Regions from separate parts of the Clostridium omnivorum genome, predicted to be linked through region 2. Evidence: riboswitches for the same ligand, from Rfam matches in the RefSeq annotation. Region 2 holds a riboswitch; each other region holds the start of a gene.
The links. A riboswitch is a leader RNA that binds a small molecule or an ion and turns the genes downstream of it on or off. The one in region 2 is predicted to bind glycine.

Region 1 (10,784 bases), 150 kb from region 2:
TCTTATATAGCTGCTTCCACCTTTTCAATGTAATATTTTTCTTTTATTTCAGCATATTTTACTCCACTATATAAAAAGAAAACTGCTGCCAATAAAAGTGATAAACCTAATCCTATAAAAAATGTCCCTAGGTAAACTGGTGGTATTAAATTTGACCGTCTAAGTGTAATTCCCCCTGTTATCATAAAAGCCATGATTGCATACCCTTTAAAATCAAAGAAAGAAAATATACATGGTCGTTCAATCTTTCCATTTATTATCCTTTTTGTATGCTTTAAATACATCTTATGAAAAACATTTTTTGAAAAAAGGTAAAATATAATTAACCCTATAGGTACATTTAATAAATAGTTTTTTGATTTAATTATTGCATCTACAATACCCATACTAAGTATCCTATAAGAAGCAAATCCCCATACTAATGCTGCTGCAAAAAATAATACTCTTTTAGGTACTCCTAATTTAAACTTTTCTAAAGTATCCATTATATCACTCCTACATTTAATTAGAATTTTTATTTTATAATTTATATAAAAACCATGAACATTGTTCATTTCGTAATAAAAAAATATAAAACAGAAGGTTATACAATATGAACTATGTTCACATTGTATAACCTTTTGTTTTATTTGTCAATATGTTGTTAATTACTCTACTTTTATACAACGTCTCGCTGTTTTACATTCAGATCCATCTCTTCTAAATATGCACATAATTCCTTAAAATCTTTTAACCAGTGAATTTTTCCAAGCTCTCTCAAATCCAAAACAATTCCAGTATTCTTTTGCTTAATAAATTCCATACTATAAAGTTCCGTTTCCACAAATCCCTTTTTAAAATCATAGATACAAGGCACGTACTCATCCCTTTATTTTTCATTCTATTTCTAGTTAATCAATTACGAATGGGTTAACATTTACAAACCATAACACTATTGTTTGAAAATTTATATACACCCATATTCCCATTTTTGTTACTCATCCAATTAATTAAACTCTATAGTGCAAAATTTAATAAAATCCCTGTCACTTTCTTTAATTGCCTTTCCAAAGTACTCTAAGACACCTCTTATCTCCTTTATCTGGTTACTGCTAGGTGTTGTAAAAGATTGATTATACCTTAGTTTCCAACATTCAAGTGCACTTTGCCCAAGTAATGAAATATATTCATTTTCATCTGCACAAAATTCAATAATATATCTAATAGCATTCCATTTACTTAATGAGCATAAAAGAATACAGGAGTTAATCTTTACATAATCATAAGTGGCTTTCTTAAATATTCTATATATAGTATCTGCATCACCTGCATTAATCTCTTTACTTAGGACCCTTCTAGCAGTCTTAGATATACCAGCTCTATCATCATTTAAGTATATAATTATTTCCTCTTTATATCCTTGTATATCTAATCTAGCTAATGCATTAATAGAAGCCTTTACTATCTTAACAACATCAGATCCCATAAATTTAATTATAGTCTCTGAATCATTTATGTTCCCTGTCTCTCCAAGTCCACAAATACTAGGGTATAAGCTCTCATTTTTCTGTATTGCATCACGGTATATTGCTGCAAAATCATATTTGTTATGTTTTAAGAGTAAATATCGTGACAGTTCCCTTACTGACTGATTATTATCGAACAAGCTTTTTTCTAGTATAGTTATAGCTTCTTCAGGCATAAAAGAATACAATAATTCAAGGGCAAAAATCCTGATTTGAGCAAACTTGTCATGAAGTAATAATTGTGAAATATCAAGAAACTCATCCTGTGTTATTTCTGGTCTTATATTCCTAAGTACAAACAGCCTATTGTATGGATTAGTATCTTTTATTAAATGATTTATAATAGTTCTATTGTTCGCCACTTTTGTTTGGAGAATTATTTTATAGCAAGCTAACCTTATCTTTGGATCAGCTGTCTGTAGCCCACTTATTAGTATATGAGAGCCTTCTACGCTAGATATAATTGATACAACTGCATCTACGATATCAATATGTTCATCTCTTGAACATTCTTTCAGCCTTAATACTAACGGTAGGTTACTTACAAAATACGCAGCATATTCAGACGTTATATATCTCAGTAGTTGCTCTTTTGAGATACTTCTTACTGGTCTTACCCAATCATTTGTTCTAATTAAGAGATAAGGTACTGCACCACCAGTTTTCATATCCGAAAGGGCTATTATTGCCTTTTCTCTAAAATATCCATTTGGGTGAAAACTACTCAGCCCTAATATTGAAACCTTCTCCTCTTCTGACATTAAAGGATGAAACAATTCTTTAGGATTTTTATTTCTCCAATCATACTGCCAGTCATAGGAGCTTCTTTCTCTAAATATTTTATCTACTTTAATCAACCTAGTAGGGCTTAAAGCACTCATAACATGGTTAAGAACTTCAGCAGCCTGCAGCCTTATATTTTCATCACTACTAAGTAATAGTTGAAAGACATCTGGAATTTCTGACAATTTAATATTGTCATTAAGCAGCTCGATAAGCCTTGTATTCTTTATATTATTAGCTTGCTGCAAGCTTACCAGATTATCTCCCTTTATCTGTTTCGATTTATTGCTGTTTGCAATTATCTCCATAATTTTTTTAATCATATTATGACCACCTTCTTTCGTCCTCTTCACGGAAAATATTAGCTTACTCTTGGCTATAAAGCCTTTTCTTAACTCATAGCATAATATGAAATTGTTAATACTCAAACTACCCCATCTTTACTAAGTTATGTTATAAACTAATTGCCTTATAATTTAGCGCTTCTTCAACTATTTCTTCAGGAGTTACCTCACCTTTTTCAGGGTAGAAAATTAAATCTGATGCTGCTGGATGAGGTACATTTCTTTCAAAAACTTCAATCATCTCATCAATTTCTTCTTCGGTTCCTTCTACATTAATAATTCTTTTCACAATCTCTATCAATTCGTTTTTACTTAATTTTTCTTTCATAACCCCACCACCTAATATGTATTAGATGCTAATTTGTCCACTTGACCAGCCATCAATAAACCATTTTAAAGATGATGTAACCCACGTTCTACTATCATCTTCGTGGTTCCAAACATATATGTCGTCCTTGCTTATCATCCCATTGAGTATTGTATATGCAAATTGATCACCATTCCCTGCATCAGCAAAAAACAATAGGCAGTCAAAAGGCATGTATAATTCCTTAAAATCGCTCGAATTTCTAAAACTTAAATTATCTTGTACTATTCTTTTAATGTCCCAAATTAAGCTAATACGATATTCACCTAATATTCCGTTAGACTCCTTTAGTAATTTCCTTAAATCATCTGGTAACCTTACACCAAGCTGTTCTTCCGCCTCAATTATTTCTTTTTCATTTGCTGGTTCCTGAAATTCATATTCATCAGATAAATTTCTAATAAATTCTTTCCACATTGCTATTCCCCTTATCATCATATCTATGTTATATAAAAGTAATTCAAATTATTTTTACTAGAGCATTTAAATCCATCACCAATTATATGGTAATCCTATCTTATCCAATTATCTAGACAAAAAACTTGCAAGTTTTCTTATTTCGATATCTCATTTATCAGGTTATCTTTATTCAAATCCACATATACAGTCAAATTTTTAAATATATTTCGTTCATTATGATAAAGATATAAATCATCTGCAGCAATGCTTATTTCTTCTGCCATTTGATGATATTCCTGTCCATGAGTTCTCAAAAAATTTGTTATTTCATGCTCTATTCCTTTATTAACATTGCTTCGCATCTTTTTCGTATCGAGGTTATATCTAAGCATTATACCTTTTATCTCTCTTAATATTTCATAATCTTCAGTTGCTCCTATTCTTTCTAAGGCTTCCATAGTGTCATCTAGATATAATCCGGTTGAGTTTTCTAAAAAGCCTAAAATACCGTTCATATTGAGTTCAGTATCAAAATCAATTAGTAGAATAGTATCTTTTATGATTATTGGCAAATTATCAAATATATCATTATCTCTAATTTGATAATTGCTCTTTTCATATAAATTGGTACTTACTTGCTCAAGTATCTCTTCAGCCTTTATGTTATTTAAATTTTCTATCCCTATCAACTTTTTCACATAAATACTAGTTTCCTTCATTTCCTACTCTCCTATAATATTTGTTATAAATACAACTATGCCTCATCAATTAATCTAACTAAATTTCCAGCACGCTCTCTAGGAATAATCTCTATATTAAATTCTGTAGCGATAATATCTATGTAAGCATTACCCCTGAACTACAAAATGAATATACTCTTTCTTATTCCATGAAAGCCCAATATGAATATCACCAGGATATAATCCTCTTTTTTCATCGATTAAGTCTCTCAACCATGTAGAGTTTTCTATCTTTAATATGTACGAATGAGCTTTGTCTCCATAAATTTTATATGGTAGGAACTGTGAATGCGTATATTTAGAAGCCCAACAGTTCTTAAATGATATTTTTCCCAGATAATTAGCTGGATCACCTTGTTCATCCCAGCACCCAAAGAATACCATGCATTCTCTTTCGGACGTATTTAACACAATATCACCTTGTGGATCTTGCCACACGTTAATAGGTATTATTATAGCTCTCTGTTCTCTCATTTTACCCAACTCCATATTCATATCTTATAATGCATTATCATTCCATCTACAGTTCCGCCTGCAATGTTCCCATTATAATAACTTAAGGACATTATTACACTTGGAACTCCATCTATAGTAACTTCGTCCATAAACTCAATCAGCCCATTAATACTGGATATTGCTCCTATCTTTCCTTCACTTAGTGCAAATATAATGGATGAATGTTCCTTACTAAAAACAAGCGCTGTAATTTGGCTCTTAAAAATAGCCTCCCAAGTTAGATTGCCCTTTTTAAGATCTCTCCTCATTAGAATTGTATCCCCATTGCCACGTCCATTGTAAATTCTTGTAGCTAGAACTAAAGCTTCTCCTAACTCATCTTCACAATAGCATCCTCCATCACTAAATAGGTGATAGTTACGTTTTTCATTCCATTCTAAAGGAAAAAGCCTTCTTATAATTTTAGTTATAGGATTTATAGTACATACCCACTGATTTTCGTGACTCTCTTTTGGGGTACCCTGAATAAAAAACAATTCTGGCTTTCCATTAATCTGTATATAGTTATTAATAAAATCATAGTATCCAAAATAATAACTTTCAATTTGATTTAAATTGTTATCAAGAATGAAGTCACTTGCTACGCTTTTCTTCTTACTTCGCATGCAATCACAATTTCTCGCAAGAAAGTACCCTTCTGATGATAAACTTAAACTAAGAGGATAATCCTTTGATACTCTCTTTGTCAGCTTTCTAGATTCAATCTCAACTTCATGTATACTTGACCCTTGAGATAATTTCATGTCTAATAAATTATTATAGTTATTTACGTTTATCAGCACTTTTTCTCCATTAGGTACCATAAATAGCTGTACACCATTCTCAACTTCATCAATGTGTAATTTCTTTTCTCCCCTCGTATTCCATAACTCTAGAGCAAACTTACTTCCTGTGCAGATTATTTCATCTGAATTTCTCCATATTAAATCCCATATTAGCATTCTCTCCTCATAATAATTGTTATTTTCTAAGGCGAGTGTCTTTAATAACTTTTCAATTTCAAGGGCATTCATAATTGCCACTTTCTCATAATCCTTTGCCTCATCTAAAGTAATTTCTGCCGACTCTTCTAATATTATTTTACCCTCTAGATACTTATTGGTTTTATACCCATAAAGTTTATCTTCGATGCTATTCCCATCCTCATCTTCCTCGGTTGCTGGCTTGATTATAAAGCTTAGTGTATCCCCCTCATCCTCAAAGCTACACTTAACTACCTCTCGAGATTCCTGGAGAAGTGATCTATGTTTATTATCCTTATAGTCCCACGCAACTAAATCACCTTCGAAAAAGTATCCTCCATCATAACACCCCGTTGCAATAGCTACTAGATTTAAATGTTGATGAAATGCTATATCATTAATTGGATAATGTAAATCATCCAATACTGCTAATCTTTTTATATTCTTAGTTTCATATATACTAACTCTATATCTTAATCGCATCCTCGTAGTCATTCCTCTGGCTGACCACTGAATATAGCCAAAAGAGCTTGCTATGGCAAACCTTGTTCTATCCCTATTCCAGTAAAATCCGGTTGGATGTCCAATCTCAGAAAATGCACCCTTTCCAAGTATATTTTTTAACTCTAAGCTTAACTTGCTTGCCATATACTCATCTCCATTATCTTATTATAGGCATTGTTTAATAACTACTAATAATGTAACTACAGGGATTTATTTCTTATATTATTGTATCATAACACCTAAGTTATGGCATATCAAATAAGTATTGCATTGCTACTATTAGTGAACTGATATATACATTAAATAAATAGAGGGATAGCTCCGCCACCCCCTTAGGAATTTTCACAATAAATTAATATGAGCTATAGTATGCCTAATCCCTAAGTTTTAAGCTTTCTACTAGGCTCATAATTAAAAATGTAGGTTCCCATTACCTGTCTATTCAACAATCTTGTGATTTTTGAATACATTTATTACTTGATGCTCTTTTTCAGAACCTATTGAACATAGTATTTTCATCCACTCTCCTGATTTAACTTTAATCTTATCACTATTGAATAATACTATTAACTACCACAAAAATTATTTGCGTTTTATGTTACTCTTACAAAATTTATATTTCTTATTATACCCCTCAAATGTTCCGTTTAGCTTAAGTCAAATATAACACTATCTTATTTTCTAGTTCTTTTTCTCAATTCTTTATAGAAAAAATCAGTCATAGGAATTTCCATTTAGCAGCTTGATGCAAATTCAAGTAATTTACCACAAGACCCCTAATAGGTTTGTTTCGCAAGTCTACCTTTAGAATTCCTAGTAGTACCAAAATTTTCATTGCCATAAAGGCAATATATTATTTCACCTCCTTTTATTCTACAAACCAAATAAAAAAGCACAGTATTTAATCTACGACTAATACTGTGCTTTCTATAACTTATTTGCTTAAGAATTCATCAATGGCCTTGGCAGCCTTTTTTCCTGCTCCCATGGCAAGTATAACTGTAGCTGCGCCTGTTACAGCATCCCCTCCAGCATATACTTTTTCTTTTGTGGTTTCTCCTGTTTCTTCCTGTGCTATTATACATTTTCTCTTATCCACACTTAAACCCTTTGTAGTTGTTGATATTAATGGGTTTGGTGAAGTTCCAAGTGACATTATTACTGTATCTAGCTCCATTACAAACTCAGAATCCTTAACCTCTACTGGTCTTCTTCTTCCTGAAGCATCTGGCTCGCCAAGCTCCATTTTTACACACTTCATGCCCTTTACCCAGCCCTTTTCATCTGCTAGTATCTCTGTTGGGTTTGTAAGCATATCGAAGATTACTCCTTCTTCCTTTGCATGGTGTACTTCTTCTACTCTTGCTGGAAGCTCTTCTTCTGAACGTCTATAAACTACATGCACTTCTGCTCCAAGTCTTAACGCTGTTCTTGCAGCATCCATTGCTACATTTCCTCCACCAACTACAGCTACCTTTTCACCTACTCTTATTGGTGTTGCATATTCTTCCTTGAAGGCTTTCATCAAGTTATTTCTTGTTAGGAATTCATTAGCTGAAAATACTCCATTTGAGTTCTCTCCTGGTATTCCCATGAACTTAGGAAGTCCTGCTCCTGAACCTATAAATATTGCATCAAAGCCCTCTTCTTCTAAAAGCTGATCTATAGTTATAGTTCTTCCTATGATTACGTTAGTTTCTATTTTTACGCCCAGCTTTTTAACATTTTCTATTTCATGCTTTACTACTGAATCCTTTGGAAGTCTAAACTCTGGAATTCCATATACTAATACTCCGCCTGGTTCATGAAGAGCTTCAAATATAGTTATATCATAGCCCATTCTAGCTAAATCTCCTGCACAGGTAAGTCCTGCAGGACCACTGCCTATAACGGCTACCTTTTTGCCCTTCTTTTCTGCAGCTTCTGACAAATCAACATTGTGCTCTCTTGACCAGTCAGCAACAAATCTTTCAAGCTTTCCTATAGCTATAGGTTCTCCTTTTATGCCTAGTATACACTTTCCTTCACATTGAACTTCTTGTGGGCATACTCTTCCACATACTGCTGGCAGCGCACTAGATTTTGATATAATTTTTGCTGCCTCTTCAAAATTACCTTCCTTAACCTGCTCAATAAACTTAGGTATTGATATAGTTACAGGGCACTCAGTAACACACAATGGCTTTTTACAATTTAAACATCTAGCTGCTTCCTGCTTTGCTTCTTCTTCTGTATATCCTAAACAAACCTCTTTAAAGTTTGTAGCTCTTACTTTGGGATCTTGCTCTGCTATGGGTGTTCTTTTCATTCTATCCATCAATAATAACCTCCTGCTATTTCTCTAACATTTTCCAACTCTTAGCATTAGAATATTTCTTAACTAATTAAATTCTTATATATAAATATTTAACTATTTGCCGCAGCAACCACAGCCACCTTCATGTCCTTCATGCTTTTCCTGTTCTCTGTACTGCTTCTTTGCTTCTTCAGTTTTATACATTGCTTGTCTTCTCATAGCTTCGTCAAAATCTATAAGGTGTCCGTCAAATTCAGGACCATCTACACAGGCAAATTTAGTTTCGCCTCCAACAGTTACCCTGCATGCTCCGCACATTCCTGTTCCATCTACCATTATTGGATTCATGCTTACTATAGTATGAATTTCTAACTCTTTAGTAAGCTTTGCTACAAATTTCATCATTATCATAGGCCCTATAGCTACTACTAAATCATACTTCTTTCCTTCTTCTTTAACTAGTTTTTCTAAAAGATTAGTTACCATGCCTTTAAAGCCATAGGAACCATCATCAGTAGCTACATATAAATTGCCTGCAGCTGCTTTCATTTCTTCTTCTAGAATAACGTATTCCTTTGATTTAGCTCCTATAATAACATCTGCATTAATTCCTCTTTGGTGAAGCCATTTAACCTGAGGATATACTGGAGCAGTACCTACTCCTCCTGCTATGAATATCACATTCTTATCCTTCAAATCTTCCAAATTTTCGTGTACCATTTCTGATGGCTGGCCTAGTGGTCCAACAAAATCAGAAAAATAATCCCCTACTTCATAGTTTGCCATCTGCTTAGTTGATGTTCCTAGAGTTTGAAAAACAATTGTTACTGTGCCTTTTTCTTCATCATAGTCACAAATAGTTAGTGGAATTCTTTCACCTTTTTCATCCATTTTAACTATTAAGAACTGCCCTGGATTTGCTGACTTTGCTACTCTTGGCGCTTCTACATCCATTAAGTAAATCTGTGGTGCTAATAATCTCTTTCCTACTATTTTATACATAGTCATCCTCCTTATAACTTGGAACACGGGGCAACTTAACCGTGCCATTTCCATGATTTTAAAGCTTTTAATCATTGATACTTGTGCAAAACAAAAGAACAAGGCGTAAAAAGCGTAGAAAAATACCGCCTTTTACACCCTGTCCTTTTATCTGAAAGCTTCCTTAATAAATCAAGTTACTCCTTTGATGCCACATTTAAGTGGTCTCTCCAGGGGCGTGTCAAATTATTGTAAAAAACCTGAGAGCTTCAGAATAAACATAAAGCTTGTTTTATTCCTTTCTCCTACGGTTATCCTTAATAGGATATCTCCAATAATTATCATTCACCAATATGAAGTTTTTTACAGTAATCATTTGCATTACTATACATTTCAATTATAGGTATAGTATTTTTTTTTGTCAATTATCTATTCAAATATTTTATATTTGAATTCACTAAAAAGTGTTACTATAAAAAATCATATTATTATAAAAGTGATTTATCTGGTGTCACAAGTATTTTTACATGCTTTTTCTTTTCTGGTCCTGTTAGAGCACCAAAGCCTTTTTCTACAATATCGTCTAACAGTATTCTTTCAGTTATATAACCCTCAGCCTTTATTCTGCCATCACTCATTTGAGCTATAGTAGCAGGAAATTCATGTCTATATGCTAAAGTTCCAACTATCTTCTTTTCTGTAAATACAAGCACATTAGGATTAAAGCTAACCCCTTCCTCCCAAATGCTAGTTACTACCAAAGTTCCTTCATATTTTAAACTGCTTAATCCAATATCAAAACCAATTTGAGCTCCTGTTGTTTCAAAAGCTGCATCAACTCCAACTCCGTCAGTATATTTTTTAACCTCTTCAACTATATCTACTTGGTTTGGATCTAGTACTAAATCTGCGCCTGCTCTTTTTGCATATTCTTGTCTTATTGATTTTCTCTGTAGAACTACTACTAGCTTTGCACCAGCAGCCTTTAAACATTCAATTGTCGCAAGTCCTATTGGCCCGGAACCCAAAACTATTGCTGTATCTCCAGTTTTAAAATTTGCCATTCTTATAGAGTGAAGTGCCACTGCCATTGGCTCTATAAGAGCAGCTTGTTCATAAGACATATTATCTGGTATTTTGTGTACAAACTCTTCTGAGAACACAGTGTATTCAGCAAGTCCTCCTCCGCTGCCACATAATCCATGGAATCCTAAGGATGAACATAGATTATACTTTCCTTCTCTGCAGGCTGGACATTTTCCACAGGCTACAATAGGCTCTACAGTAACTCTATCCCCTACTTTAAACTTATCTGCTCCCTTGCCAACTTCTACTACCTCTCCAGAAAACTCATGTCCTAGTACTACAGGAGCTGTATTTTTACTTA
Region 2 (10,784 bases):
ATAATATTTTAATTCTAAATTTAACAATAATACTGTTATTATGGTATACAGGCTATACAGATGATGTTAAAAATTATTTGTTTCAATATGTGTTTTTGAATCTTATTACCTATTGCGTTAATACTTACATTAAAAATTCTGCAAACATGAGAAAACACGGAATAAGGGTTATGTTAAATAGCAAAAAGGTTTCTTTGTACATGATACTGTTTTGTTTAGCTGTGGCTCAGTTTTCAATTATTATGCCACAAAATTTTGGAGCAAAATATAGTACAAGCATAAAGAGTAGATTTCATAATCAATTTGCAAATGATAAGGAAACAGATGAATTAAAGGGAAAGAAAATTAGATATGATTTATCATATTCTGGGTATGATGGTAACAAGAATAGACTTGGAGGTTCATTAACTTTAAATGACTTGACTGCATTTAAAGTTAAAAGCGATAAACCGTATTATTTAATAGGAACAATTAAAGATTATTATGATGGTTCATCTTGGGACCAAAGCGAGAAAAAGTACAGCTATAAAGATAAAGGTGATAAGCTTACTGTGAACTCTCTGGATATTTCAAAAGGATATCTTATGGATTCAGGAAGTTCTATGACTATTTACCCTCAAGAATTAAATACGTCTACTTACTTCACTCCTTCCTATGCTGTGGATTTAAATCCTGAAAAGGGTGATGTATTTTATGATGATATTCCAACTTTTATGAACAGCAGCATGACACAAAAACCTTATACTGTAAAGTTTATGCAAATATCAGAGGTTGGAAAGTTGAAGCTCGCTGATGTGAGTACAGCATCAAAAGGTGTAGGGCCAATTTATTATTCTGAAACATATAAAAAATATCTTCAGCTTCCAGACAACATTAGCCCTGCAATTTACAAATTAGTTTATGATATTACGAAAGACAGTAAAAATGATTTAGAAAAGGTAAAGAAGATAAAGGATTACTTGAGTTCAAATTACACCTATTCAATTAAGGTTTCTGATTTACCGGAAGGAAAAGAGTTTGTTGATTATTTCCTTTTCACTGAAAAGAAGGGATATTGCACTTATTTTGCCTCTGCACTTACAGTTATGTGCAGAATAGCAGGGGTACCAGCTAGATATGTAGAAGGCTTTAATATGACAGAAAGAAAAGATGATAAAGGCCTTTACGTAGTGTCTAATGAAAATGCCCACGCATGGACTGAAGTGCTTTTTATGGAAAACCAGCAAATGGGTATTTGGTATACAGTAGATGCAGTCCCAGATGGACCAACCTTAGTTAGGGAACAAAAGAAAAATGAAGAAAAGGTAGATAATACACAGAATTCTCCAGATGTAAGTGGAATGAATTCAAATATAAAGAGAAATGGAAGAGATCAAAATTTAGATGGCAGTGAAGGATCAGAGATTCAAAAGCTTTCACTTAAAGTATTGGTTTTAATATATTTCATTTCAATAATTTTACTTATAACAATTGGTAGAATTCTATGGTCGTTAATTAGAAAGAGAAGGATAATCAATTCAAATAGCATAATACCACTGTATTTATATAGTATGAGAAGATTAAAAACCATAGGAATAGTAAAGCCTGATTATCTTGGAGATGTAGAATTTATACAAAATGTTAACGGAAAAGAATTAAGGGCAAGACTTACTATAGTTTCTAATTTAGTGTATGAAGAATTCTATGGAAAGAAAACAGCACTTGAATTTGATAAAAAGGAATTTTATAACTTCATAGAAAAGCATTTAAAACGTAGGCAAAACATTTTTGTATACTTTATTAAGAAGTATTTTTACATTAATTTCTCAGCTATATTAAAATTTTTTAAAGTAAAATTTAAATCTAAAAGCATATAATAAAAGTACCAGCTCTTTGTGTAAAGAGTTGGTACTTTTATTTGATACAAAGTGATAAATATATGTTTTTTTATAATTATTGACATAGATTATAAAAATTGAAGAGAAATTAATATAATTGCAATAATTGTAACTTTTTAAGAGAAGATGATGATAATAAAAAATTGCTTTTTTATTTTAATAGTATATAATCTATTATATGGCACAAATGATTATGCGGATATGGCGGAATTGGCAGACGCACTAGTTTCAGGTTCTAGCGGGAAACCATGCAGGTTCAAATCCTGTTATCCGCACCAAAAATAAAACTTGCAGTGATAAAGACATGCAAGTTTTATTTTTTTATATAAAATTAAGTCAATTGATTTTAATTGAAGTGGTTCTTATAATTAGTATTTAAATTTATTCAGTAATATTAATATTATTTTCATTTAAGTATTCTGAACCAAAGCTGTGCATCATGTTTAATATAGGTATTGTTTTTTTACCTGTTTCTGTTAAGCCATATTCCACCTTTGGGGGAATAATGTTATAAACTGTTCTAAATATCAGGCCATCCTCTTCTAAGCTTCTCAATTGTTGTGTAAGCATTTTCTGCGTTATATTAGGTAATCTTCTCTTAATATCAGAGAATCTTAGTGTATTATAACTAAGATACCAGAGAATCAAAATTTTCCATTTGCCTGAAAGTAAATCTTGCACTAATACCATAGGACATGTATCATATTTTAAGCATTGTTCCTTCATATGACAAGACTCATGTTTTTTTATTTCTTCACTCATAAAACCAGCTCCTTTTACAGTATCTTTTTGGGTACTATGGCACTAAAAAGTGTCTACTTGTTAAAAAGATATTTAATTGATATTATTATAGCATAATAAATAAATATTCACAGAGAATAATAAAGAAAACATAAATAATATTTAATTGTAGGTAGGAGGAAAAACATGAGTAAAGTATTGTACATTAAAGCAAATGCAAAGAAAGAGGGAGAATCTAGAACTTTTAAGATTTCGGATAGTTTTATTGAAGAATATAAGAAATTAAATCCTCAAGATGAAATTATCACTTTGGATTTATATGAAGAAGGAATAGAATTTCTTCCAAAAGGAGAACTTGGAGAATTGCATACACCTAAAGAAGGAACAGGGAAAGACCATCCAATATTAAAGTATGCATATCAATTTTTAGAAGCAGATAAATATGTAATTGCAGAACCATTTTGGAACTTAAGCATTCCTTCAATACTAAAAGCATATATAGATTATATAACAGTTACTGGAATTACATTTAAATATACAGCATCAGGAGCTGTAGGACTATGTACTGGAAAAAAGGTAGTTAATATTACTTCAAGAGGTGGAGATTATACAAGTGAACCTGCAGCATCTTATGAAATGGGCGACAGATATTTAAGAACAATATTAGGTTTCTTAGGAATAACTGATTTTACAACTATTTCAGCAGATGGTTTAGACATAATAGGAAATGATGTTAATGCTATTGTTGGAAAGACTATAGAAAAGGCTAAGGAAAAAGCAAAGAATTTTTAATGAGAGAATCATATATACAGCACTTCAACGCTAGGTTAAAGCCAGCGTTGAAGTTTTTTTATATTATAAAGCTTATATATAAGTTTATATAATATTTAATGCTCGAAGCTTTGAAATATAACTCAGTACATCGCAAGGATTGTCGTCGACAAGCTTATAGAGTTCTTCACCCTCTGGAGCAGGATAATAGTAGCTAAGTTCATTATCCTCCTGTAGATAATCAATAACTCCAAGTACTGAAGGCTTCCAACCTAGATTAATAAGGTAATCAAATAGGTTCTTTTTCATAATAATTTCAACTGAATTTGGAGTATAACTTTTATTCCACAAAATACTCCAGCAGTCTTCAAAAGTAAATTCTGATAAATTATTGTAGTTTAAGATAGTTTCTTCAGAATCTAATACTGCATGTAATTCACTTACTTTTATTTTGCCAAATGTTTTAACTATATAATTAAATCTATAAATACCCTTTGATCTTGTATATAATTTCCCTGGATCCTTTGCCTGCCATCCACCTTTAACAAGTTGATTCTCAGTAAAGGCAGCTTTTAGAGTTACTTTTAAAAATACTATTTTCATGGTTTCTCCTTCCACTCGAAACACTGGGTAACTTAATCGTGCTCAATGCCTCTCGCAAGTTACCCATAAAAGGTTGTTTAGACCTTTTACCTTCTATGAGCTAATAATATTAGTATTTCAAGATATACTAAAATAGTACTAAATTAAAGTTAAAAAAGCAAATAGGAGGAAAGGCTATGTCAGACATTAGAAGAGTTTTAGAAAACATCAAAAATATTGATTGTCAAGCAGATAAGCTAGAAACTGAAATAACTAATGCTTATTCCGATTACGATTATTATAGTGATGGGAACATAGAGGTAAAAAGAAGTGAAGAATTGGATAGGGAGGGACTTAAGGCTTATTCAGCGCGATTAGATAAAACTGGTGAGCCCAAGGTTGTAATGTTTGTTAACGAAGGATTAGATCATTATGTAGCTAAAGTTGAAGATGCTTATATAGAATAAGAGGTTACCTCTATTTTAATATTATGTTAAAATAGAGGTAAGTTTTTTTTGATTGAAATTTTTGGAAGGATGTTATAATATAGTATTAATAAATTGGGGCTGGGTGTGATTAAGAATGAATAAAAAAATTAAGATTGTGAATAAAAAAAAGTTTGCAGTAGCTTGTTTAATTTTCTTAATAATGATAATTTTATTATCAAAGCTTTTAAGTTTAATAATTAATTCTGCCAGTGGACATGCCTTAATGGATAATGTAGCCTTGGCAGCAGATAAAAATGGGAGTATCACTTTAGAAGAAAATGAGTTCTATAAAAAATATACAATTGATTGCAAAAAAAGCATTGAGAAACTTAATTATGATGAAAAAAATGACTTGATTGAGGTTTCTGTTATGAAGGATGCTATAGACAATGTAAATATAAAGTCAAGTAGTAAGGTACAAGGTAAGGATGTAACCTATGATAAAAATGAAAATAGAATAATACTAAAATTTAATAAGCAATTTAAAGAAAATAACTATATATATATAGATAATGCTGATAAGAAAAAAATAATTGTGTTATTAAGTAAAAAAGAAAAACCCTATAATCATGTAGCTGTATTAGATCCCGGACACGGAGGAGTGGATAAGGGAACAAATTTGAAAAATATATATGAAAAAGACCTAACCAATAAAATTGTTAATTATGCAGAAAAAGAATTGATTTTTAAAGGTTGTAAGATCATTAAGACAAGGTATGAGGATAAATGGGTTGATCTTAAGGAGATAGGTAATATTACTAATAAAGCTAATGCTGAAGCCTTTATTTCAGTACATATAAATAGCAATAAAGAAAGTAAATATAAAGGTGTGGCTTCCTACTATTATTTCAATGATAAAGGTGAGCAAAAGGATGAAAGAATGGCACTGGCAAAGACAATGCAGAAGGAAATTCTAAAAAGTGATAATTGGTATGATAGAGGTATAATAAAAGATAGGCTAGCAGTTTTAAGATATAGTAATGTTCCAGCAGTGCTTTTAGAATGCGGCTTTTTAAGTAATGAAGAAGATAGAGATAAGCTTTCTAAAGAAGAAGTATTAAAGAACTTTGGTAACAATATTTGCAATGGTCTTTTAAACTACTTGAATTCAGATAAAAATAAAGGAATAGATTATTACAATAAATCAAAAACTGATATGAGTAGGGATAAAACTGCAACTGCAGATGACAAATAAATGTTGGTAAAGCATATAGGGTATATTATAAAAAGAAAAACCTATATGCTTTAACTTTTTTTGATATAAAATTGAAGACTTTGTTATAGTTTAGTATATTTGCTATAATTAATCTGACATCATAAAAGCAAGAGGAGCTGATGAAATGTATAAATTATTTTGTACAGATATGGATGGAACTCTTTTAAATAATGAAGGTAAGGTTAGCGAAGAAAATAAAATGGCAATAAAAATGGCACAGGATAGAGGAGTAAAAGTCGCAATATGTACCGGCAGATTGTTTACATCTGCAAATTATTTTGCAGAAATTGTTGGCACTAAGGTACCGCTGATATGTGCAAATGGTGCCTATGTGAGGGAGAAAGACAAGGATGAGATTATTTATATGTCAGTACTTGGTGCAGATAATTGCAAAAAGGTTTTAAGTATTGCAAAAAAATATGGATTGTATCCACATTTCAATACATCAGATACAGTATTTACTGAAAAAATAATATATTCCTCAGAAGTATACTTTAAGATGAACAAGACTCTACCAAAAGAGATGCAGATAAAAATACAAGTAGTTAATAATTGGGAAAAGACTTTTGAGGAAAATAAGGAATGCATTTTAAAATGTATTGTTGTTGATGATGATATTGAAAAGATAAAGAGTGCTAAAAGCGAATTAGCATTAGAGGATGAACTAGAAGTTGTAAGTTCTAGGGAAAATAATATTGAGATTATGTGTAAAGGTGTAAGCAAAGGTAGAGCCGTAGAAATATTAGCAGGGTATTATAATATTAATAAAGAAGAGGTAATATGTATCGGGGATAATGAAAATGACATATCCATGCTTAAATATGCAGGTTTAGGAATAGCTATGGCTAATGGAGAAGAGAAAGTTTTAGAAATCGCAGATTTTATTACAGATACTAATGAAAATAGTGGCGTAGCTAAGGCTATTGAGAAGTTTATACTGATATAGTATAATTTGTTTTATTGAATAAATGAATGTTTTAGGAGGCGTAAATTTTGAATTTAAATATAGTTTTATTTGAACCTGAAATACCACAAAATACAGGAAATATAGCAAGGACTTGTGTACTTACCAATTCTAAGCTTCACTTAATAAAGCCTTTAGGCTTTAGCTTGGATGAAAAACATCTTAAAAGAGCTGGACTTGATTATTGGCAGTATTTAGACATGGAAATTTATGAATCTTATGAGGAATTAAGAGAAAAGTATAAGGATTCAACTTTCTATTTTTCTACTACAAAGGGAAGCGAAATATATACAGATGTGCAATATAAACCAGGAGATTTTGTAGTTTTTGGACGAGAATCTGCTGGCCTTCCTGATAGAATTAGAAATAGCAATACTGAAAATTTAATAAGAGTGCCTATGCTAGAAACCAGCACTAGATCATTAAATCTCTCAAACACTGTAGCAATACTTGCATATGAAGCACTACGCCAGATGAATTTTCCAAACATGAAATAGAGGGGGATGAATGAGTGGAGAAGATTAAGATTATAACGGACAGCACAGCGGATTTACCAAAAGGACTTGTGGACAAATATGATATTGAAGTATTACCGCTTGTAGTGTCCTTTGGTGATGAAAGTTATTTAGATGGTATTGATATAAACTTCAAAGAACTTATAGCTAAAATGAATCAGAGTGATATATTTCCTACTACGTCACAGATAAATCCAAACAGGTTTTATGATGTATATAAGAAATATTTAGAAGAAGGATATAAAATCTTATCCATTCATATATCCTCTAAGATGAGCGGCACATTTCAATCTGCATGTATCGCAAGAGATATGCTTGAAACTAGTGATATAACAGTAATTGATAGTGTAAATGTTACTTCAGGACTTGGCTTAATTGTTTTAAAAGCATGCAGGCTTAAAGGTGAGGGGAAGAATATAGAAGCTATTGAAGATGAAATTAAGAGGGATATTCCTCATGTTAAAAGTGCATTAGCGTTTGAAAGCTTAGAGAATTTGGTTAGGGGTGGAAGACTCTCTAAGACGGTTAGTGTTATAGGAAGTGCATTAGGAATAAGACTTATACTTGAAGTGAAAAATGGAGAAATAGCTGTTATGGATAAGGTTAGGGGAACTAAAAAGGCTATTAGAACATTAATTGATTATGTTCATGAAAAAAGAATTAAGCAAGGGGAATTTTGCATGGTTTTAAATGCAGAAAATCAAGAAATATTAGAGGCTTTAAGAGAAAACATGTTACACAATAGACAGGAGTTTATTGAAGCTGAGGTAGGCTGCGTAGTAGGAACTCATTCAGGCACAAGGGCTGCTGGTGTTTTTTTTATAGAGGAATACTAAAAGTGAATTAATGGCTTCAAAAAAGTTAAAAATTTAACATAAATATTTCATAAACCAGTAGAAATATTTCTAATAATGTTATATAATGATAGTGAAAAGGATAACATTTAATTAATTCAGATTTTTTAAATTAATAATGATATGGATGATATTATCGGGAGAGGGTCTTTTAATGGACGGCCGAAGGAATAAGCTCAACTAGCCGAGTTGTGTGAATCTCTCAGGCAAAAGTACCGATAATGGACATACCTCTGGAAAGCTAATGAAGCACCGAAGGAGTAAATCTCTCAGGTTAACAAGACAGAGTACAAGGGCTATATTGCCTTTGCATTCTGTTTTTTTATTTTCAAAAAAGTTCCTAATTTGCACTGCTGTTTACAGAAAAACAAGAAAATTCTTTATGGACAAGGAGAAGACTCATGATAGAACCTATGATAATAATTACTAACAATCCAATGGCAAAGGATAAATTTGCACAAAATTGTACAGTTGAATACATTGAAAAAAATGTAATGGAAGTATACAAAAAAGTTAGGGATTATGTTCATAAAGGACACAGAGTATTAACTCACCCGCTAATGAGTAGTATAAAACCGAATGAAATTCCTTATAGAACGGTTATTATATCCAAAAATGCGGATAATACTATTGATGACTTTTCTTTAAACATAATTGAAGAAAGCATAAGTGCTTTAGAAAAATTTTTAAGAGATTTTTCAGTTCCAAATTGGAACGAAAGAGTATTAGAGGACTTTAAACTTATTGATTATGATTTAATATACAATGTATTAAAATAACATTAGAAAATGAGGAGGAATAACTATGGCTCACATTTATGACACCATAATAATTGGCGGAGGACCTGGTGGTTTAGCAGCAGGACTTTATGCTGCAAGATCAAAAATGGATACTCTTTTAATAGAAAGAGGAAAATTTGGAGGTCAGACAGCTACTACTGATGAATTAGAGAACTATCCAGGATCTATAGAAGATTGTACTGGACCATCTCTAATAGAAAGAATGAGAAAACAAGCAGAAGAATTTGGAACTGCATTTGTAAAGGATGAAATAACAGAAGTTGATTTCTCAGGCAAGATTAAGAAGGTAGTTGGAAAGAAAGAAACTTATGAAGCTAAGACTATAATAATAGCTACTGGAGCTTATCCAAGACTTGCTGGTTTTAAAAATGAATTAGAGCTTAGAGGTAAGGGAGTTTCCTACTGTGCAACTTGCGATGCAGATTTCTTTACTGAATTGGATGTAGCAGTTGTAGGCGGAGGAGATTCCGCATTAACTGAATCTCTATATCTAACTAAATTTGCTGAAAATGTTACTGTAATTCATAGAAGAGATCAATTTAGAGGAGCTAAGTCAATTCAAGATAAAGTTCTTAGCAATCCAAAAATAAAAGTTATATATGATTCCGTAGTTGATGAAGCTAAGGGAGATGAAATATTAGAAGGTCTTGTACTTAGAAATGTTAAGACTGGTGAAGCTAGTGATTTAAAGGTAGATGGATGCTTTGTATTCGTAGGATATCTTCCAATTACAGAACTATTTACTGGAAAGATTAATCTTGATGAAACTGGATACATTATTACTGATGAAGATATGAGAACTAATATACCTGGAGTATTTGCTGCAGGAGATGTTAGAAGAAAATCTCTAAGACAAGTAATTACAGCTTCAGCTGACGGTGCAATTGCAGCTACAACTGCTGAACACTATATAGAAAATGAATTTAATGAGGCTTAATTCATAAATAGGTTGCATTAAATTTATATATACTATTTTTTAATAAAGGTTTAGTTAATCTATTATTAAATGGAGGGAAAGAAAATGATAGAATTAAATAAGGAAAATTTTGAAGAAGAAGTTATTAATTATACTGAAAAACCTGTATTTGTAGACTTCTGGGGAGATAAGTGTGAAATATGTAAAGAACTTATGCCTGGAGTACATGAATTAGAACACAAATATGGCGACAAAATAAAGTTTGCTAGTTTAAATATTGGTGTTGCTAGAAGAGTTGCTATAGCTCAAAGAGTTTTAGGACTTCCAACTATGATAATATACAAAAATGGAGAAAAAATTGATACTGTAACTCCAGATAAAATCAGTACTTTAGAAGATGTAGAAATCTTCATAAAGAAAACTTACGACGTTCTTTAAGAATAGAAAGTGGAAAATTCACCGCACTGCTTTTTCCACTAAATTACTAAAGTAATTACAACTACAAAAGTAGTTGAAAATTATAAACAAAAATTATAGGGAGGTGACCGCTTTGCGTCTAGAACTTGGAAAAATATATATAAAGGATATCCAGTTTGCAGCTGCAACAAAGGTTGAAAATGGAGTGCTTTATATAAACAAAGAAGAGTTATTAAAGGAAATTGGCGGAGATGAAAGATTACAATCCATCGATGTAGATTTGGCAAAGCCTGGTGAGGAGACAAGAATAATTCCAGTAAAAGATGTAATTGAACCAAGAGTTAAAGTTGAAGGAAAGGGTGGCATATTCCCTGGATTCATTAACAAGGTTGATACAGTTGGTTCAGGAAGAACTCATGTTTTAAAGGGAGCAGCTGTTGTTACTACTGGTAAAATAGTTGGTTTCCAAGAAGGTATTATTGACATGAGTGGTGAAGGAGCAAGATATACTCCATTCTCTAAGACTAACAATGTTGTTATTATCTGTGAACCAAAAGATGGAGTTCTACAACATGAACATGAAGAAGCAGTAAGAATAGTTGGATTTAAAGCTGCTACTTATCTTGGAAAAGCTGGTAAGGAT
Region 3 (10,784 bases), 2.2 Mb from region 2:
CATATTTCTTTTGAAAAACCTGCAAAAGTAGCTGGGAGTGAGATTTATTACACTGCTTATATCCTCTATTGAAAGCTCTCTAGTATAATTTTCATTAATATAGTCTAGGACTTTGTTTAGCCTCTTCAAATCCTCCTTCTTTAGCGGAGAGTTAATTGAATAGTCATCAAGGGTATAAGTATAATTATATATATTCCCAAGGAGTTCATATATTGAGGACATTATTAGAAGATGATATCCTTTTGGCTTTTCAGTGTAAAGAGAGAGTATTCTATCGATACATTTGCATAAAAAGCTGTATAGTATGCCTTTTGACTGATCTTTCTTAAGTATTTTTGAACTTATTGACCGAGGAAATATTTCCTCGGAAAAGTCTTTTATTTGATATATAAACACAGGGTCGATATTTATTACAATATGCCTGCAGTAGCCAATTAATGAGTGAATTTCGTTACTTCCTATAAGGGCGATATCTCCTTCAGACAAAGTAAGCTGCTCACTATTAATCTGCATTTTTGCGGTTCCGTTTTTTATTTCAATGATCTCTAGGTAAGGGTGGTAGTGAGGAGTGAAATTAGAGGTTCTGCATATCTCAATTTCTACTTCTTTACCGAAGCCAGAGATGCTTTTCACATCGGTTACTTGATACTTATCTATGGAAATATCATATACCCTAAGGGGCATAAATTCATTACCTATATTTTTATTTTCACGATAAACTTTCATTAATTACCCTCTTTTCGTATAGACAATTGTTATGTTTACCTATTTTCATCTTAAAAAAGATAAAATAATACAAAAGTTAGCTAATATATGTATATATTATAACCTTGTATTTCCTTAAAATAAATAAGTATAAAGATAAAACATTGGTGAAAGGCAGGATAATATAATGAAAGTTTTAAATTGGAATAAGGATAGGAAATTCTATAACAAGATGTTAAATTTGGCTGCCCCAATAGTAATTCAAAATCTTATCCAATCTTCCTTAAGTTTTGTAGATACATTGATAATAGGAGGATTAGGTGTAACTGCTATAGCTAGCGTAGGACTAGGCAATCAATATTTATTTATAATACAGGTATTGCTCACAGGTGTAACTGGTGGGGCAGCTGTATTTACCGCTCAACTATGGGGAAAAAAAGACATTGATAATATTAATAGGGTAACTTTATTAAGTCTTATTATTGGAATTTTATTAGCATTAATATTGTCTTTAGCTTCTTTTTTTAACTCAAGTTGGATTATGAGTATTTACACAAAGGATATAGCTGTAATTAATTGCGGAGCAAGCTACTTGAGATTTTCATCCTTAAGCTATGTGCTGCTTGCAATTACAGTTACCTATTCATCGGTTTTAAGAACCATGGGGAGAGTAAAGCTACCAACTATAATAAGTGTAATTGCATTAAGTATTAATACAGTACTAGGCTATATATTAGTATATGGAATGTTTGGAGTTCACAAATTTGGAGCAGCAGGGGCAGGACTGAGTACTCTTATTGCTAGGTTAACTGAGATGGCTGCAATGCTTATAATTGTTGGTAAAGAATATAAAGAGGTTTTAGTTAAAATTAAATTAATTACTACAATAAATTTAACTTTGGTGAAAAAATTTTTCAGTTTGACCATTCCAGTTGTAATTACTGAACTGCTTTGGAGTGTAGGAATTAGTGCTTATGCTATAGCCTATTCATCTATAAGTACTGATGCTATAGCTTCAAAAAATATAATGAATACTATTGAGGGACTTACATGGGTAGTGTTTTTAGGTATAGGAAATGCATGCGCTGTAATAATTGGCAATGACATTGGTGCTGGTAATGAAAGAGATGCATTAGAGCATTCAAGGAAATTTACTGAAATAAGTGTTGGTTTATCAGTTGCTGCAATGGTTATTATAATAATACTTGCAAAGCCAATTGTTAGCTTGTTTAATGTTCCACAAGCTGTAAGTCAATTTGCAGTTAAAAATTTATATGTAATGGCCGCTTTTATGTGGATAAGGGTATTGAATTTTATATTGCTATCAGGGCTTCTTAGAAGTGGGGGAGATACAAAATATTCAATGGCTGCAGATATGATAAGCGTTTGGTTTGTTGGAGTGCCTCTAGCCTTTGCTGCTGCTAAGCTGTGGCATCTGCCAGTGTATTTTGTTTATGCTTTTGCATCAGTGGAGGAAATAGCCAAGTTAGTATTAGCTTTGCCTCGAGTATATTCTAAAAAGTGGATCAAGAATGTTACTGAAGCTATATAGCATATTAAATATGATAGGCCTGGAAAATTTTAATTAAAATCAGTATCATGGACTTTGGCAACATAAAATGAAGCTTTTTTGGGTTTGATATTTATTGTTTGTTAAGATAATATCATAATAAATATCAATTTAAGGGGGAATCATATGTTTTACTTGATCTTAATTCTTCTTTTTTTAAAGCCAAGCTTTAGAAAAGAAGATGTGGGCGGACAGATTGGTCGAGGAATATTTGGGGCTATAATTGCTTTCGTAGTATTCTATATTGGAAATGTAGACAGAAGCTTTTCATTTATGGTTTCTGTACTTTGGCTACCTGCCATATTTCAATTAGCCTGTGCAGTGTTTTCAAATACAGCAAGCAACATGAGAGGAAAAGATATTAAGAGCTTAGAGGCACGCAGAGGGGTGAATCACTCTTCTATATTTATTATAATAATGATTATTTTAGCATTAGTAAGTATAGGGTATAATTTATATCCCTATATAACTGCCGGTGCTAGCAATCTTGCTAAAATGGTCCCTGTACAAGAGAGTGCAGAAAAGGTTTCGAAGATTAATGCTGAGCATGTAGTAGTTGTATCTCCAGAAACTGCATACTATGAGATGCAGAAAATGATAGGCACACTTCCAAATCCTAGTGTATATAAAATAGGAGAATTGGGAGTAACCATGATGAAAGATAGTGCTTATTATGTAGCGCCAATTGAAGTGGATGGCTTCTTTAGAGAAATAACAAATAATGAAATCCCAGGAGTAATATGCGTTTCTGCTGAAAAACCAGCAGATGCTAAAATAGTTAATACTCCAAGTAAGATTGCAGAGTCCTTGATGTTTGGACACGACCTTCAAAGATATCTTAGAAAATTTAAATCAAATTCTATATTGTTCCAGGCAAATGCGGAAATGGATGATGAAGGTAATCCATATTATGTTGGAAGTTATGGCCATTATAAATATGGACGCAAAGGACCAGTTGTTGATGGAGTTCTATTATATTCCTTCAAGGATGGTAAGGTTACGGACTACAGCATAGATAAAGTTCCTGAGTGGGTGGATGAAGTATATCCTTCTGATGTGTCAGAAAAATATAACGATTATTTTGGTACTCTAGCAAAAGGTCTATTAAATAAAATAGTATCTAAAACAGGTGTGCATATACCAACTAGATGGAGTGGAGAAACAAAGGTAGAAGGACTTGAAGTAAATTCCACTGAAGTTACTGGTGTTATAGATGCTGACGGAAAAATGAAGTGGTTTACCGACCATACAAATACTTCTAATGCATCTACAACAATGACTGGCTATACTCTTATGGATATGAAAACTGGAAAAATGATTTATTATAAAACTGCTGGCTATATAAATGGAAAAGGTGCCATGAATGCTGTTGATAAAACCCTTGGAGCAAATAAGTCAAACTGGGCACCAGTACAACCTCTTTTCTATAACCTTTATGGATACGAGGCTTGGGTAGTTCCAGTTGTGAATAAGACTGACGGTGCACTTGTTAAGGTTGCAGTGGTTGCAGCTCAAAATGGATATGTAGTTCTTGAAGACAATAAAGACAATGCGCTTGAAGGCTTTAAAAATGCTATTGCTTACGGAAAAATAAATGAAAACAGCAATAAAAATGCTAATAGCGAAAAAGCTGAAGAAAAGGCTATAACAGGCAAGGTATCAAGGATAACTGCAGTAACGGAAGAAGGAAATACTATCTTCTATGTTAAATTGGAAGGTATAAACACAATTTACATGGTTAATAAGTCTGCAGGAATTGATATAGTGCTTACAAAAGAAAATGACCAAGTAGAAATAAGGTATATGGATATAAAGGATAACAATGTTGTTTCAACAACTAAATTTAAAAATAATAGTGTAAAATAGGTAAAAATAAAGCCCTGTAAATGCAGGGCTTTATTTTATCTGTTATCAACCTTTTCAGGGTACATATCATGGTAGAATAATCTCTTTTCAGCAACTTCTCTCCACTTGGTACCTTCTTTACCATAATTACAGTATGGATCAATAGAAATTCCGCCTCTTGGAGTAAATTTACCCCATACTTCTATATATTTAGGTTCCATTAGCTTTATTAAATCCTTCATTATTATGTTCATGCAATCTTCATGAAAATCTCCATGATTTCTAAAGCTTAATAGGTATAGCTTTAGGGATTTACTTTCAACCATTAACTTGTCTGGAACGTAGGAAATATAAATAGTTGCATAATCAGGCTGTCCTGTTTTAGGGCAAAGACTTGTAAACTCAGGACAATTAAATTTAACAAAATAATCATTGTCAGGGTGCTTATTTACAAATGCTTCAAGTACTGTAGGGTCGTAGTCATAATTATATTTTGTTCCTTGATTTCCGAGAAGGGTTACTCCTTCTAGTTCTTTTTCATTTCTTCCACTCATGTTTATTTCCTCCAAATTTATTAACTGCTTAAGGTTTTATTTAAGTTTATTCTTCAATTGGTTAACTAATACAACTGCAACTATGCCTGGGATAATTTGACCGATGCATAAGCTAGTAGCAAGTACAATATAAGGTACATGTAGTACATAAGAAAGCCAAATAGGAACTACTAATCCAGGAACTAAAATCACTGGTATTGCTATAAAGCAATCATTAAGATTGTTTTTTCTTATAAGGTAAACTAAAAAGGATGTAAGCACACCTACTAAAAATCCTCCTAGCATATCAAATATGCCAAGACCGCCCATTAATGTATTGCTCAAAAGGTTGCTAAATCCTAGAGGAACAATTAAAAATGGATAAATTGCACTTAATCCATATAGAGAAGTAGCTAGTCTTATTTGATATTGCCCAAATGAAAAACCCTGAGTAAAGTACATTATTACTATGTACAATGCCATAACAATTCCGGAAATAGTAATTTTGTTAACTGATGATATTTGTTTTATACTCTGTTTTTGCTGCAATTTGCTGCCTCCTAAAGATAAATTTAAAAATAAAAAAAGGGCATAAGCTGCCCTATAAACTTAATACTATTTGTATTCTTTTATTTTGAATTAAAAAATTGCAAAATAAAAGGGGCACAAAGCCCCATCAAATACAAAATATACTACTAACAAGTAGTAAGTACCCTAGTTTTGTTTATAGACAGGATGGTTACGAACTGTCTTATTTTATTTTCTGAAAATAATAATAGCATAATTAGTGCAAATATGCAATTGTTCAATATATGTAAAAATCGTTAATTTAGTACATAAACATTTACATATTTCACTGCCCAATTTGTTGATTCACCATATGTATCAAAAAACACGTCAATGGTTTTTCCAATTATATTTGTACCAGTATCGGCTGCTATGGCAAAACCATAACCTTCCACAAATACCTTGGTACCAAGTGGAATAACACTTGGGTCAACAGCAATAGTACTGTAACCGTCCGGATTTCTTACAGCAAGTCTACCGGAAGCCGTATATGTTCTGCCTATGCCGCGAATAGCACTATAAGCAGTAGCTCTAGCTCTGAAAGATTTACTATAAGGTAGAGGATCTCCACCTCTTGAAATTGGTTTATCAGGATAAGTTCCAAGTACTACTATTTTATCTGTAGGATTTTTAGTTACTTTTTCACTAACAGTTTTTCTTGCTACTTCTTTTCCATTTTCATAGGTTACATCTGTAACAATCTGCTTTTCACCATTTTCACCGTCCTGAACGGTTTTCTTTACTGTATTTGATAAACCTCGGTCGGTTTTCATTACAGTTTTAAACTCAACTGGAACTGAATCTTTAAAGGTTTTAGTTTCAACCTTTACTACTTCTACATTCATATTTACATCAAGCTTTGTATTAAGCTCAGGAGTAACTTTATCCTGTGGATTGTAAGTTATTCCTTCAGCCTTCAGCATGGCTTCAACAGTATCCTCTGCAGTGAGTACATCTGTTTCTTTTCCTTCTACAACAACCTTAATGCTTACTGCCCGTTTAATGTTAACAGTATCTTTGTTAACTATTTTTGCATTTAAACTAGGAGATACTTTATCTTTTTGACCCACAGCTATGTCTTTATCTTTTAATGCCTTTTCAACAGTGTTGCTAAATGTTATAACCTTAATGGGTTTTCCGTCAATTACTACAGTAATGGTTTTTAATTTAACCCATACCAAAGTGCTTAGAATTGTAATTAATGTCACCAGCGCCAGAGAAGCTAAAATGGTCTTATTTCTTTTCTTTTCAAGAAAAGCTTTGAAATTTATAATGGCCATCTCCCCCTATCTATATTGGTAAATATATGAAGATGATATAGCATTTTTTTGATTCTGTCAAATTTGAAGGATTTAAATTGCATGGATTTAATATTTTGAATATATTTGTTAATGCAATTTGCAGCTTCAATTTACATATCCGTCTTATTCAATTATATTACTAACACTCCCAAAAAAGACTGAAATATTAAGGGGACTAGTATCAATTGTTCAAAGTTATATTTTGCAGTGCCGAAAATATTTAATTTAATAAAAGAAGGAATTTGTTAATATCTGGTGAATAAATAAGGCATGCATTTATATTAATTAAGGATGGTACAAATTATATGCTGCAATTAATAAAAAAGATTGATCTTACACCTGATTTAAAGAAGATATTTTATCTTTCATGGCCTGTAATGCTTGGCATGATACTGCAAAGTTTACTAGGAACAGTAGATATGATATTCATATCCAAGCTTGGAACAAATGAACTTGCTGCTGCATCTTTAGGGCAATCTGCTACTACAGTGGTTTTTGTAATGTCTACATTGGTATCAGCAGGGACTATAGCACTTGTTACGAGGAGCTATGGAGAAGGTAATATGGATAAAGTAAAAAGGTATAGCTCAGAGTCTTTTTTACTGTCTGCAATTATAGGTGGCATACTTAGCATTATTTGTTATATATATACCAAGCCTATAATTATACTTATGTTTAACCCAGAAGCTAAAATTCTAGATTTATCCTATAAATACTTATCGGTTTTGTTTATAGGGACAATTTTTGTGTTTTTAAATTCAGCCTTGAGAACAATAATGCAGGCATTAGGGGATACAAGAACGCCACTTTATGTATTTGGTGCTTCAAATATACTTAATATGCTTCTTGCACCACTTTTAATATTTGTTTTTCACTTAGGAATAAGAGGTGCTGCCTTAGCTGCGGTATTGTCTACCATTTTTTCCTTTGTAACAATAAATTATATTCTTATAAAAAAGCTATACAATAAAAGCTTAAAATGCTTTTTAGCAAGTATGAAGCTTGAATTTTCTACAAGTTTTAAAATATTTAAAATTGGAGGCTGGGCTTGCCTACAACAATTAGCTAGACCTTTAACCGGTATGTTCATGGTACGTCTTGTCTATGAGGTTGGAGGAAAGGATGGCTCAGCAGCTTTTGGTGCAGGCGGGCAGGTTTTTAATTATACCTTTATATTTCTAGTGGGTCTTTCTACCGCTATTGCAATAATGGTAGGACAGAGTCTTGGAAAGGGAGATGTTGAGGGGTGTAACAATATTATAAGAGAAGGAATAAAGCTGGCAGTAATAAATATGGCTATCTTTTCAATACCATATTTCTTTTTACCAGGATCAATGATGAGGCTTTTTACCACAGATGCTAATGTGACTAGAATTGGAGTTGCATATTTAAGGATAGTTTATTTAGGTGTTGTATTTGTAATTTTTCCAACAATATACGGAGGGGTATTTCAAGGTGCCGGAGATACTTTTCCACCTATGATATCTTCGATAATAGCAAATGTTTTTCTAAAATTGCCTATAGCTTACATACTTGCTAGAGGATTTCATATGGGCACTAACGGTGTATGGATTTCAATTGCTTTATCTGTAATTATAGAGGCAATTATTATAGTTTTTTTCTTTAAGCAGAATAGATGGAAAGAAAGGGTGATTTAATATGCTTACACGTACTGAAAGCTCTAAGATTATAACTGAATTCCTAAAAAAAGATTTACTTATAAATTTAAATATACTAGGAGTTATTGAAAATAGGCCTGAGGCTGAAATCTATGTAGACAACCCCCAAGACCCAACGGGGATATTAGTAAACAAGGGGTATATGAATTATTTATATTCTAAAAATAGTTCTTTTCTTGAAGAAGTAATTGAAAGGTTTAATAAGGATGGCTATTATGGCTTTGCAGGTATAGATAGATCAATTGCAGACAGTATAAGAGAGCATTATGAAGTGGATTGGTGCAACCCATGTACATTATACTATTTACCCAAGGAGAATTTAGATTTAACTAGAATAAAAAATGAAGTCCAAAGTATAGATATAAAGGATGCTGAAACTATAGACTATTATTATACCTTTAGAGGCGAAAATTCAATTAATTTTATTAAAGATGATATACAAAATAGACCATCTTCAGCTGTATATAAGGATGGAGAAATAGTATGCTGGGTACTTACTCACGATGATAATTCCTTAGGTATTATGTATACAAAGGAAGAGCATAGAAGAAAAGGCTATGCTGAGGATGTGACTATAGATATTGCTGCAAAGCATATTGAAAAAGGCAATGTACCATATCTTCACATAATAGAGGGAAATGGAATGTCACCAGGCCTTGCTAAAAAATGTGGATTTGTGGAATGTGGAAAAGTAGATTGGTTTGGTATTAGAGTAGGAAATCCAGAAGAATAATAAGATAAATATATGGTGATACAGTTAGAAGCTTTATAATGGAAAAACAGGGTATAAATCTCATTGACTATTTGCTTATTTGTTAATAAAATTAAGCAGTAAAGTTAATATTGTGAATGATAATTGTTGGAGATATCTTAAAAAGATAACCGTAGAAGAAAGGAATAAATTATGCTCAATATTTATTCCGAAGCTTTCAGGTCAAGTACAATAATTTGACACAACCCTGGAGAGACCGCTTAATCGTGGCATCAAAGGAGCAACTTAAATTTGAGGAAACTTTCAGATAAAAGGACAGGGAATAAGGTAGCATTATTTTTTATGCGACTTTGTTCCCTGTCCTTTTATACATTTTTATAAAATTGCTTTTTCATGGCTATAGTATTCAAGAAAATTAATTTATTGGGGAATAATAAATTAGGGGCTTTTTTTATAGAAACAATGAAAAATAGTTTAGGATGGTGTATTTATGGAAGCTGAAAAGCAACAAAGAAATGAAGTGAAGGGCTCAAAGGAACTTAAGAAGGAAATAGGATTATTAGAAGCAATGACAATGGTTATAGGGGTAGTAATTGGTTCTGGTATATTTTTCAAGGCTTCTACAGTTTTTAAAAATGCCGGAACTCCCAAGCTAGGGGTGCTAGCTTGGGTTATTGGGGGCATAATTACAATGGCCTCAGCTCTTACAGTAGCAGAAATTGCTGCTGCAATTCCAAAGACTGGTGGAATGTTTGTTTATCTAAAAGAGCTTTATAGTGAAAAATGGGCGTTCTTATTTGGATGGATGCAGACCCTTATATATGTTCCAGGAGTTGCCGCTGCTCTATCTATAGTTTTTGTTACACAGGCTACTTATTTTATTCCAATGACTGGAGCACAGCAAAAAATTCTTGCTATATTTATGTTATTCTTCATAATGATAATAAATGTTTTATCTACTAAACTAGGTAGTAAGGTACAATTTGTTGCTACTATTGCAAAGCTTATTCCTATATTTGTTATTATAATCTTTGGCTTGCTTAAAGGCCAGGCGCATAGTCTTTCTGTTCCAGTGACTGCTGGTACCTCGATGGGTGCTGCAGGGTTTGGTGCAGCAATACTGGGAACTCTATGGGCATATGATGGGTGGATTGGTGTAGGAAACATGGCTGGAGAGCTTAAAAATCCTAAAAAAGACCTTCCGAAATCCATAATATTAGGATTATCAATAACTATAGTAGTTTATATTTTAATAAATATGGCTATTGTAAATGTTATGCCAGTTTCAAAGGTTATTGCCTCTCAAAAACCTGCTTCTGATGTTGCAGTAATACTTTTTGGTAATTCAGGTGCTGGACTCATAGCTGCAGGTATTATGATTTCTATATTTGGAGCTATGAATGGATATCTAATGACAGGTGTAAGAGTTCCTTTTGCTATGGCCCAAGATAATCTATTTCCATTTCCAAAGTTCTTTGGGAAAGTTAGTAATAAATATGTAACACCAATAAATGCCTTTGTTTTTGAGATAGTTCTTGCGTGCTTATATGTTCTTAGTGGGTCTTTTGATACACTTACGAATCTTGCAGTTTTCGTAATGTGGATATTCTTCGTTATGACTGTGGGTGGAATATTTATCTTAAGAAAAAAGCACAAGGATTTAGCTAGAACTTACAGCGTACCATTATATCCAATTGTGCCTATAATAGGAATTGCAGGAGGTATATATATAATAATAAGTACTTTGATAACAGATACAAGGTATGCATTATTTGGAATAGTTGTTACTCTTGTTGGCTTGCCAGTTTATATGGCTATTAAAAAGAGCTCTAATAAGTAGATTTATAGGAAAAATAAAAAGTGCCTTTTGGC

Region 1: another riboswitch for glycine. It lies ahead of bsdE14_RS01725 (sulfide/dihydroorotate dehydrogenase-like FAD/NAD-binding protein); the one in region 2 lies ahead of bsdE14_RS02340 (GrdX family protein).
Region 3: another riboswitch for glycine. It lies ahead of bsdE14_RS12935 (APC family permease); the one in region 2 lies ahead of bsdE14_RS02340 (GrdX family protein).

Annotation. Positions count from the first base shown of each region.
Region 1 covers NZ_BRXR01000001.1:364,012-374,795, forward strand. Annotated here, with positions in the region: gene bsdE14_RS01680 (hypothetical protein) at 3-485, opposite strand; gene bsdE14_RS01685 (hypothetical protein) at 659-802, opposite strand; gene bsdE14_RS01690 (HEAT repeat domain-containing protein) at 986-2,611, opposite strand; gene bsdE14_RS01695 (bacteriocin immunity protein) at 2,742-2,960, opposite strand; gene bsdE14_RS01700 (SMI1/KNR4 family protein) at 2,982-3,416, opposite strand; gene bsdE14_RS01705 (DMP19 family protein) at 3,554-4,117, opposite strand; gene bsdE14_RS01710 (hypothetical protein) at 4,247-4,633, opposite strand; gene bsdE14_RS01715 (hypothetical protein) at 4,630-6,264, opposite strand; gene gltA (NADPH-dependent glutamate synthase) at 7,055-8,437, opposite strand; gene bsdE14_RS01725 (sulfide/dihydroorotate dehydrogenase-like FAD/NAD-binding protein) at 8,531-9,418, opposite strand; glycine riboswitch at 9,548-9,641, opposite strand; gene bsdE14_RS01730 (2,3-butanediol dehydrogenase) at 9,886-10,784, opposite strand, start outside.
Region 2 covers NZ_BRXR01000001.1:516,796-527,579, reverse strand. Annotated here, with positions in the region: gene bsdE14_RS02390 (transglutaminase-like domain-containing protein) at 1-1,856, shown strand, start outside; tRNA gene bsdE14_RS02385 (tRNA-Leu) at 2,073-2,155, shown strand; gene bsdE14_RS02380 (winged helix-turn-helix transcriptional regulator) at 2,259-2,639, opposite strand; gene bsdE14_RS02375 (FMN-dependent NADH-azoreductase) at 2,805-3,410, shown strand; gene bsdE14_RS02370 (hypothetical protein) at 3,495-3,992, opposite strand; gene bsdE14_RS02365 (hypothetical protein) at 4,169-4,438, shown strand; gene bsdE14_RS02360 (N-acetylmuramoyl-L-alanine amidase family protein) at 4,554-5,654, shown strand; gene bsdE14_RS02355 (Cof-type HAD-IIB family hydrolase) at 5,800-6,621, shown strand; gene trmL (tRNA (uridine(34)/cytosine(34)/5-carboxymethylaminomethyluridine(34)-2'-O)-methyltransferase TrmL) at 6,669-7,136, shown strand; gene bsdE14_RS02345 (DegV family protein) at 7,151-7,990, shown strand; glycine riboswitch at 8,136-8,236, shown strand; glycine riboswitch at 8,240-8,296, shown strand; gene bsdE14_RS02340 (GrdX family protein) at 8,410-8,787, shown strand; gene trxB (thioredoxin-disulfide reductase) at 8,813-9,745, shown strand; gene bsdE14_RS02330 (thioredoxin family protein) at 9,830-10,162, shown strand; gene bsdE14_RS02325 (glycine/sarcosine/betaine reductase component B subunit) at 10,275-10,784, shown strand, end outside.
Region 3 covers NZ_BRXR01000001.1:2,722,663-2,733,446, forward strand. Annotated here, with positions in the region: gene bsdE14_RS12895 (AraC family transcriptional regulator) at 1-726, opposite strand, end outside; gene bsdE14_RS12900 (MATE family efflux transporter) at 893-2,257, shown strand; gene bsdE14_RS12905 (hypothetical protein) at 2,402-4,141, shown strand; gene queF (preQ(1) synthase) at 4,177-4,674, opposite strand; gene bsdE14_RS12915 (QueT transporter family protein) at 4,711-5,202, opposite strand; gene bsdE14_RS12920 (resuscitation-promoting factor) at 5,478-6,500, opposite strand; gene bsdE14_RS12925 (MATE family efflux transporter) at 6,827-8,179, shown strand; gene bsdE14_RS12930 (GNAT family N-acetyltransferase) at 8,181-8,933, shown strand; glycine riboswitch at 9,150-9,241, shown strand; gene bsdE14_RS12935 (APC family permease) at 9,403-10,752, shown strand.